DNA from 3 places in the Streptomyces sp. NPDC052496 genome. Region 1 is predicted to be linked to each of the others. Evidence: predicted binding sites of a transcription regulator. Region 1 holds the regulator's gene; each other region holds the start of a gene.
The links. The regulator HrcA, encoded in region 1, represses chaperone genes, less so after heat shock. The targets are predictions, from matches to a motif close to TTNGCACTCNGNNNNNCNGAGTGCNAA.
Positions count from the first base shown of each region.

Region 1 (3,275 bases):
ACCGCGAGAACAGCCCCTGCTGCCCCGGCTGGAACTGCCCCTGCGGGCGTTCCTCGCCGCGCAGCTTCGCCAGGCGGCGCAGCAGCTCCTCCTGCTCCGCGTCCAGCTTCGAGGGCGTGATGACCTCGACGTGCACGATGAGGTCGCCGCGCCCGTTGCCGCGCAGGTGGGTGACGCCGCGGCCGTGCAGCGGGATCGACTGGCCGGACTGGGTGCCGGGCCGGATGTCGATCTCCTCCACGCCGTCCAGCGTCTCCAGCGGGCACTTGGTGCCCAGCGCCGCCGCCGTCATCGGGATCGTGACCGTGCAGTGCAGGTCGTCGCCGCGCCGCTGGAACGTCGGGTGCGACAGTTCGTGGATCTCGACGTACAGGTCGCCGGCCGGGCCGCCGCCGGGGCCGACCTCGCCCTCGCCCGCGAGCTGGATGCGCGTGCCGTTGTCCACACCGGCCGGGATCTTGACCGTGAGCGTACGGCGCGAGCGGATCCGGCCGTCACCGGCGCACTCCGGGCACGGGGTCGGCACGACCGTACCGAAACCCTGGCACTGCGGGCACGGCCGCGAGGTCATGACCTGGCCCAGGAAGGACCGGGTGACCTGCGAGACCTCACCGCGGCCGCGGCACATGTCACAGGTCTGCGCCGAGGTGCCCGGCGCCGCGCCCTCACCCGAACAGGTCGTGCAGACGACGGCGGTGTCCACCTGGATGTCCTTGGTGGTGCCGAAGGCCGCCTCGTCCAGCTCGACGTCCAGCCGGATCATCGCGTCCTGGCCGCGCCGCGTGCGGGACCGCGGTCCGCGCTGCGACGCCGTGCCGAAGAACGCGTCCATGATGTCGGAGAAGTTGCCGAAGCCCGCGCCGAAGCCGCCGGCCCCGCCGCCGCCACCCGCCTGCGAGAGGGGGTCGCCGCCGAGGTCGTAGACCTGCTTCTTCTGCGGGTCCGAGAGCACCTCGTAAGCGGCGTTGATCTCCTTGAACCGCTCCTGGGTCTTCGGATCCGGGTTCACATCCGGGTGCAGCTCGCGCGCCAGCCGCCGGAAAGCCTTCTTGATCTCGTCCTGCGAGGCGTCGCGCCGTACACCCAGGACCGCGTAATAGTCCGTGGCCACTTACGACTCCGCGAGGATCTGTCCGACGTAACGTGCCACTGCGCGTACCGCTCCCATCGTTCCGGGGTAGTCCATGCGGGTCGGTCCGACCACGCCGAGTTTGGCGACTGCCTCGTCGCCCGAACCGTAGCCGACCGCGACGACCGATGTGGACGTCAGGCCCTCATGGGCATTCTCATGCCCGATGCGTACGGTCATGCCGGAGTCCTTGGCCTCCCCGAGCAGTTTGAGGAGCACCACCTGCTCCTCCAGGGCCTCCAGCACCGGCCGGATGGTCAGTGGGAAATCGTGCCCGAAGCGCGTGAGATTGGCGGTACCGCCGATCATCAGCCGCTCCTCGGTCTCCTCCACCAGAGTCTCCAGCAACACCGACAGCACTGTCGAGACCGTGCCCCGGTCCTCCTGCTCGAAGGACTCCGGGAGATCCTGCACGAGCTGCGGCACGTCCGCGAACCGCCGCCCCACCACGCGGCTGTTCAGCCGCGCCCGCAGGTCCGCCAAGGAGGTCTCGCCGAACGGCGCCGGGCAGTCCACCATGCGCTGCTCGACCCGGCCGGTGTCGGTGATCAGGACCAGCATCAGCCGGGCCGGCGCCAGCGACAGCAGCTCCACGTGCCGCACCGTGGACCGGGTCAGCGACGGGTACTGCACGACGGCGACCTGCCGCGTCAGCTGCGCCAGCAGCCGTACCGTACGGCCCACGACGTCGTCCAGGTCGACGGCGCCGTCCAGGAAGTTCTGGATGGCGCGCCGCTCGGGGCTGGACAGCGGCTTGACGCCGGCCAGCTTGTCGACGAAGAGGCGGTAGCCCTTGTCCGTCGGGATGCGCCCGGCGCTCGTGTGCGGCTGGGCGATGAAGCCCTCGTCCTCCAGCGCTGCCATGTCGTTGCGGACCGTGGCGGGGGAGACACCGAGCTGGTGCCGCTGGGTCAGCGCCTTGGAGCCGACCGGCTCCTCGGTCCCGACATAGTCCTGGACGATGGCGCGCAGCACTTCGAGTCTGCGTTCACTGAGCATCGCGCACACCTCCAGTCCGGCCGTGTCACCGGCGCGCGGCCGGGTTCTTCCGGGTCGTCTTCCCTGGCACTCATCAGGTCCGAGTGCCAGACCCTGACCAAGTGTACGGCCGGGTCACCTGGGCAGGGCAAGGGCGGCGGTACCGGAGACGTGCGCCACGCTCCCGCGAAAGGCGTACCGCGGGCACGGCGGGCACCCGGAACGCGCCCGGCCCGGCGGGCAACGCTATCGCGACACGGCTAGCGTCTCGGTATGCGTACGACTTGGGAAGAGGCCGGGTGGGAAGAGCTCGGCGCGGGCGTCGGGCGCCGCCGGATGCCCGGCTGGGACGAGACGGCGGGCGCCGTCGTCGGCTCGGCCGGCGTGCTGGTCGTCGACACCGGCGCGACGATCCGGGACGGTGCCGAGCTGCGCCGGCAGCTGCGCGACATCACGGGACGCAACGTGACACACGTCGCGCTGACCCACCCCCACTTCGACCATGTGCTGGGCACCGCGGCCTTCGCCGGCGTCGAGGTGTTCGGCGCGGCCGGCCTGGACGAGTACCTGCCGCGCGCCCAGGACGACCTGCGGCGCGACGCGGTGGCGTACGGCGTGGACCCGGACGCCGCCGCGGAGGCCGCCGACCTCCTCGTCCGCCCGCACCACCTGGTCTCCGGCGAACGCACCGTCGACCTCGGCGACCGGCAGGTCCTGCTCGCCAACATCGGTCCCGGCCACACCGCGCACGACCTGGTGGTCCTGGCCCCCGGCGCGCACGGCTCCCCCGCGGTCGTCTTCTGCGGTGACCTGGTCGAGGAGTCCGGCGAGCCGCAGGCCGGTCCGGACGCGATCCCCGGGCAGTGGCCCGCCGCGCTGGACCGGCTGCTGGCCCTCGGCGGGGAGGACGCGGTGTACGTACCCGGGCACGGCGCTGTCGTGGATGCCCGATTCGTCCGTGAGCAACGCGACGCGCTGAGCCGTCGCTTCGGCGTGTCGCGGCACTGACCGGCCATCCCTTCCTATCGTCTGTCGGATGCGCAGCAGACAGTACGGCCCGGACCTCACCCCGCCGTGGAAGAAGCAGCAGCCGGCACCCGAGGTCGCGGCGGAGCCGGACCTGGTGGTCGAGGAGGCCGTGACCGGGTTCTGCGGCGCGGTCGTCCGC
Region 1 covers NZ_JBFAUH010000001.1:262,978-266,252, forward strand. The annotation lists gene dnaJ (molecular chaperone DnaJ) at 1-1,111, opposite strand, end outside; gene hrcA (heat-inducible transcriptional repressor HrcA) at 1,112-2,128, opposite strand; gene AB0L45_RS01320 (MBL fold metallo-hydrolase) at 2,381-3,115, shown strand; gene AB0L45_RS01325 (DUF3097 domain-containing protein) at 3,144-3,275, shown strand, end outside.

Region 2 (3,275 bases), on a different contig from region 1:
AGCAGCAGCGAGGCGATCGAAGCGGCGTTCTCCAGCGCCGAGCGGGTGACCTTGACCGGGTCGATGACGCCGGCCTTCACCAGGTCGCCGTACTCGCCGGTCGCGGCGTTGAAGCCCTGGTTCTTCTCCAGCTCCGCCACCTTCGAGGTGATGACGTAGCCCTCCAGGCCCGCGTTCTCGGCGATCCAGCGCAGCGGCTCGACGGCGGCGCGGCGGACCACGGCGACACCGGTGGCCTCGTCGCCCTCCTTGCCGAGGGAGCCCTCCAGCACCTTGGCGGCGTGCACCAGGGCGGAGCCACCACCGGAGACGATGCCCTCCTCGACCGCGGCGCGGGTCGCGGAGATGGCGTCCTCCAGACGGTGCTTCTTCTCCTTGAGCTCGACCTCGGTGGCCGCGCCCACGCGGATCACGCAGACACCGCCGGCCAGCTTCGCCAGACGCTCCTGGAGCTTCTCGCGGTCCCAGTCCGAGTCCGTGGCCTCGATCTCGCCCTTGATCTGGTTGACGCGGCCCTCGACGTCGGCGGAGTTGCCGCCGCCGTCCACGATGGTCGTGTCGTCCTTGGTGACGGTCACGCGGCGGGCGGTGCCCAGCACGTCCAGACCGGCCTGGTCCAGCTTGAGGCCGACCTCCTCGGCGATGACGGTCGCGCCGGTCAGGGCGGCCATGTCGCCGAGCATCGCCTTGCGGCGGTCACCGAAGCCGGGGGCCTTGACGGCCACCGCGTTGAAGGTGCCGCGGATCTTGTTGACGACCAGGGTCGACAGGGCCTCGCCCTCGACGTCCTCGGCGATGATCAGCAGCGGCTTCGAGGAGCCGGCCTGGATGACCTTCTCCAGCAGCGGCAGCAGGTCCTGGATCGAGGAGATCTTGCCCTGGTGGATGAGGATGTACGGGTCCTCCAGGACGGCCTCCATCCGCTCCTGGTCGGTGACCATGTACGGCGAGAGGTAGCCCTTGTCGAAGGCCATGCCCTCGGTGAAGTCCAGCTCCAGACCGAAGGTGTTGGACTCCTCGACGGTGATGACACCGTCCTTGCCGACCTTGTCCATCGCCTCGGCGATCAGCTCGCCGACCTGCTTGTCCTGCGCGGACAGGCCGGCCACGGCGGCGATGTCGGACTTCTCGTCGATCGGGCGGGCGGTCGCGAGGAGGTCCTCGGACACGGCCTTGACCGCGGCGTCGATGCCCTTCTTCAGGGCGGCCGGGGAGGCACCGGCGGCGACGTTGCGCAGACCCTCGCGGACCAGGGCCTGGGCCAGCACGGTGGCGGTGGTGGTGCCGTCACCAGCGATGTCGTTGGTCTTGGTCGCCACCTCCTTCACCAGCTGCGCGCCGAGGTTCTCGTACGGGTCGTCGACCTCGACCTCGCGGGCGATGGTCACACCGTCGTTGGTGATGGTCGGGGCGCCGAACTTCTTGTCGATGACGACGTTGCGGCCCTTGGGGCCGATCGTCACCTTCACGGTGTCGGCAAGCTTGTTGACGCCGCGCTCAAGGGCGCGACGGGCGTCCTCGTCGAACTTCAGGATCTTCGCCATGAGTTACGTGTCCTTAGTCGTTCTCTCCAACGAACTGCGCCCCGGGAAACCGGTTGTTTAGACGCGGGAACCAGGGGCGCAGAACAAGGCAATCTTCGGTGAATTACTTCTCGACGATCGCGAGCACGTCGCGCGCCGAGAGAACGAGGTACTCCTCGCCGTTGTACTTCACCTCGGTGCCGCCGTACTTGCTGTAGAGCACGACGTCGCCGACGGTCACGTCGAGCGGAAGACGGTTGCCGTCCTCGAAGCGGCCCGGGCCCACGGCCAGGACGACGCCCTCCTGGGGCTTCTCCTTGGCAGTGTCCGGAATGACCAGGCCCGAAGCCGTGGTCTGCTCGGCGTCGAGCGGCTGGACCACGATGCGGTCCTCAAGCGGCTTGATGGCAACCTTGGAGCTGGCGGTCGTCACGATCCGACCTCCCCCTTCGGAGATCTCACGGGGTTAACTGTCTGAGGTGGCGACCAGGTGGATCCGTCGTCGCGGGTGCCGGACCTGCCCGTCGCTGTGTTTGGCACTCCCCGGTGGAGAGTGCCAGGGCCGAGACTATGACGCGGTTAGCACTCGGTCAAGCGGAGTGCCAATTTGCCTCGCGGCGCGTGTTGGGTGGGGGTGCGCTGGCTGTGGGCCCACCTTGCCCAGGTGGTGGGCTGGGCAATCCTGTCCCGTGCTCTTCGCGCGCGATGGCGTGGCGGGTGGCCGTGGACCTGGTCTCGCGCTTCGCGCGAGGGTTGCGCTGTCGCGCGGCTCGCATAGGTAGGTGCCGGGGCGGGGGCGCGCAGGGGGCCAACTCCTCGGCACCGTGTACGTCACCCGGGGCGTGAGGTGAACCCGGGCTCCCGGCTGACCTGCGGGGATGGCCCCCTACACGCCCCCTCAGGCCGTTTGGCGAGGCCGGGACAGCTGGGGGGAAGGGGTCGATCACCCCGGTGAGCCCCCACCACATGGTGAGGCTCACGCCGGGGCAGGGGCGTGGCCCCACTGCACGCGAGGCCTGATCGCGGCCCGGGTAGCCTGCCCGCCCCCTCGCGCTGCGCGCGAGAAAGGCCCCCGCTGCGCGCGAGAAGGTCCCCCCGTAACGCGCGCGAGGAAGATCCCCCCGCTGCCCCGTGCGAGAAAGGTTCCCTCGCGCTGCGCGCGAGGGACGGGATTGTTGCCACGATGGCGCGATACCCGCCCGACGACGCGGGCTCGGGGACATACAGGGGTCTCCCCGCAGGTCAGCCGGGAGCCTGGGTTCACTTCACGTCCCGGGCTGCGTACACGGTGCCGAGGAGTGACCCCTGTGTGGCCCCGAGCCCCCACCCACCGGACCCATCGCGCACAACGCGCACCCCCACAAGGCCGCAAAAAACCGGAACCGCGCCGAACCATGACAATGGCCCCATGCACATACTGGTCGTAGAGGACGAAGAAGGTCTCGCTGACTCCTTGCGGCGGGGACTGGCTGCCGAGGGGCACTGGGTCGACGTGGCCCGGGACGGGCATCGGGGGACGGAGCTGGCGCTCACCGGGTCGTACGACGCGATCGTGCTGGACGTGATGCTGCCGGGGCCCAGCGGGTACGAGATCTGCGGGCGGCTGCGGCGGCAGGACGACTGGACGCCGGTGCTGATGCTGACCGCCAAGGACGGCGAGTACGACGTGGCCGAAGGGCTGGACGCGGGCGCCGATGACTACCTGGCCAAGCCGTTCTCGTTCGTCGTGCTGCTCGCCCGGCTGCGGGCGCT
Region 2 covers NZ_JBFAUH010000008.1:232,496-235,770, reverse strand. The annotation lists gene groL (chaperonin GroEL) at 1-1,544, opposite strand, end outside; gene groES (co-chaperone GroES) at 1,648-1,956, opposite strand; gene AB0L45_RS14060 (response regulator transcription factor) at 2,932-3,275, shown strand, end outside.
Region 2: a site for HrcA is predicted at 2,103-2,129, ahead of groES (co-chaperone GroES). Genes of this name have one in related genera too.

Region 3 (3,275 bases), on a different contig from region 1:
CGCCCCTACGCATCCCCCCGCAAGCTGGAAGGCAGAACACCATGAGCGTCAACGTCCGCATCCCGACCATCCTGCGCACCTACACCGGCGGCCAGGCCGAGGTCCCCGCCGAGGGGGCGACCCTCTCCGAGGTCATCGCGGACCTGGAGAAGAACCACGCGGGCATCGCGGCCCGCGTCCTGGACGACACCGGCAAGCTGCGGCGCTTCGTGAACGTCTACGTCAACGACGACGACGTGCGCTTCGAGCAGGGCCTCCAGACGCCGACGCCGGACGGCGCGGGCGTCTCGATCATCCCGGCGGTGGCCGGCGGCTGCTGAGCCGCCGCCGGAGCGCCGGGACGCCGGGGAGCCGTAACGATCTTTTTCGGCCCTTGTCCGGTCCAACGGCTGGAATCGCCCTGTCCGCCACGAAGCGGACGGGGCGATTCCGTGTTGTTAAAGGCGATACAGTTGGGGTGATCCCCCGTTGAGCGCGCGCCGGACGCATCGGATACCCCGGCAAGTTGTGCGCGAAGTGTGGACATGATTTGTCGCGTTGGTGAGCTTTGCCCGGCCCGACTCGCCCTGAAGTATGGGCTTTTCTTCGTATTTTTACGATTGTTCGCGAGCGGAATTCTCGTCCGACTGACCTGTTGCGCTGGGCAGTTGGACAGATACATTCAGCGGCGGTCGACGCGTTCCGGCGCACACCCCCTCCTTGTCGGGGGGTGAGGTCTGACCCGGGTCCGCGGAGTGCGGTCCTGTGCAAGGGCCAGTAATAGGGGAGTTAGGCATGGCTCAGGGCACCGTCAAGTGGTTCAACGCGGAGAAGGGGTACGGCTTCATCGCGGTCGACGGTGGTGCGGATGTATTCGTCCACTACAGCGCGATCCAGATGGACGGTTACCGCACCCTTGAGGAGGGTCAGCGGGTCGAGTTCGAGATCTCGCAGGGCCAGAAAGGGCCGCAGGCGGACATGGTCCGCGTGGCCGGCTGAAGCGCCGACCGACTGCTGCGTACGAGGGTCCGCGTCCCCTGCGGGGGGCGCGGACCCTCTGTGTTCAGGTGGGGAGGGAGGGCATGCTCGGCGAGGAGCCGCAGGTCGTCCGGCCGCACCTGGTTTGACACCGGGGGCGCCACGGGGAGGCTCCGCCAAGCCGCTTGCACTCTCCTGTGCCGAGTGCTAATCATTGCGTTAGCACTCTACGAGTGAGAGTGACAGCTAAGGACCGACTCGGTGAGGTCCGCGGGCAGGTGGGGCAAGGAACCACCGGCTCGCGAACCGTCCGTCGCGGGCGCCAGCGCGGTCCGGAGTATCCACCCTCCCCCAGACGAAGTCCGGGGGGCCCCAGTCCGGGAGGACCACTTCACATGGCCAAGATCATCGCGTTCGACGAGGAGGCGCGGCGCGGTCTCGAGCGCGGGATGAACCAGCTCGCCGACGCCGTCAAGGTCACCCTTGGCCCCAAGGGCCGCAACGTCGTCCTCGAGAAGAAGTGGGGCGCCCCCACGATCACCAACGATGGTGTGTCCATCGCCAAGGAGATCGAGCTCGAGGACCCGTACGAGAAGATCGGTGCCGAGCTGGTCAAGGAGGTCGCGAAGAAGACGGACGACGTCGCCGGTGACGGCACGACGACCGCGACCGTCCTGGCCCAGGCCCTGGTCCGCGAGGGCCTGCGCAACGTCGCGGCCGGCGCCAACCCGATGGCCCTCAAGCGCGGTATCGAGCGCGCCGTCGAGGCCGTCTCCGCCGCCCTGCTGGAGCAGGCGAAGGACGTGGAGACCAAGGAGCAGATCGCTTCGACCGCCTCCATCTCCGCCGCCGACACCCAGATCGGTGAGCTGATCGCCGAGGCCATGGACAAGGTCGGCAAGGAAGGCGTCATCACCGTCGAGGAGTCCCAGACCTTCGGTCTGGAGCTGGAGCTCACCGAGGGTATGCGCTTCGACAAGGGCTACATCTCGGCGTACTTCGCCACCGACATGGAGCGTATGGAGGCGTCGCTCGACGACCCGTACATCCTGATCGTCAACTCCAAGATCTCCAACGTGAAGGACCTCCTTCCGCTGCTGGAGAAGGTCATGCAGTCGGGCAAGCCGCTGCTGATCATCGCCGAGGACGTCGAGGGCGAGGCCCTGTCGACCCTGGTCGTCAACAAGATCCGCGGCACCTTCAAGTCCGTCGCCGTCAAGGCCCCGGGCTTCGGCGACCGCCGCAAGGCCATGCTCGGCGACATCGCCATCCTCACCGGTGGCACGGTCATCTCCGAGGAGGTCGGCCTCAAGCTGGAGAACGCCGGTCTCGACCTGCTGGGCCGCGCCCGCAAGGTCGTCATCACCAAGGACGAGACCACCATCGTCGACGGTGCCGGTGACAGCGAGCAGGTCCAGGGCCGCGTCAACCAGATCCGCGCCGAGATCGAGAACAGCGACTCGGACTACGACCGCGAGAAGCTCCAGGAGCGTCTGGCGAAGCTGGCCGGCGGCGTGGCCGTCATCAAGGCCGGTGCCGCCACCGAGGTCGAGCTCAAGGAGCGCAAGCACCGCATCGAGGACGCCGTGCGCAACGCGAAGGCGGCCGTCGAGGAGGGCATCGTCGCCGGCGGTGGCGTGGCCCTGCTGCAGGCCTCCTCGGTCTTCGAGAAGCTGGAGCTGGAGGGCGACGAGGCCACCGGTGCCGCCGCTGTGAAGCTGGCCCTGGAGGCCCCGCTGAAGCAGATCTCCGTCAACGGCGGCCTTGAGGGCGGCGTTGTCGTGGAGAAGGTGCGCAACCTGGCCGTCGGCCACGGTCTGAACGCCGCGACCGGCGAGTACGTCGACATGATCGCCGAGGGCATCATCGACCCCGCCAAGGTCACGCGCTCCGCGCTGCAGAACGCCGCGTCGATCGCCGCGCTGTTCCTGACCACCGAGGCCGTCATCGCCGACAAGCCGGAGAAGGCCGCCGCGGCCGCTCCGGGCGGCATGCCGGGCGGTGACATGGACTTCTGATCCTTCCGGATCATCTGTCCTCAGGTCGCTGGGGCGGCACTCCTCCTCTCAGGGGGGTGCCGCCCCAGCGGCTTTTTCGGGCCCAGAGGCCGCGCGGCTTCCCGTACGGCTCTCCGTACGGCCGAGGTGTGCCGATTCCGTACGGTGCTCCTTGCGCGGACCCCGGCCCCGCGGGGCACGATCACCCCATGACGACTCGAAACGGGCAGACCGCCCGACCGGACCGGTTCGCCGCGGACACCGTCGCCCTGGTCACCGGCGGCAGCAGTGGGGTGGGCCTGGCAGCCGCGCGACGGCTGC
Region 3 covers NZ_JBFAUH010000013.1:85,024-88,298, reverse strand. The annotation lists gene AB0L45_RS18615 (MoaD/ThiS family protein) at 42-320, shown strand; gene AB0L45_RS18610 (cold-shock protein) at 775-978, shown strand; gene groL (chaperonin GroEL) at 1,353-2,975, shown strand; gene AB0L45_RS18600 (SDR family oxidoreductase) at 3,164-3,275, shown strand, end outside.
Region 3: a site for HrcA is predicted at 1,142-1,168, ahead of groL (chaperonin GroEL). Genes of this name have one in related genera too.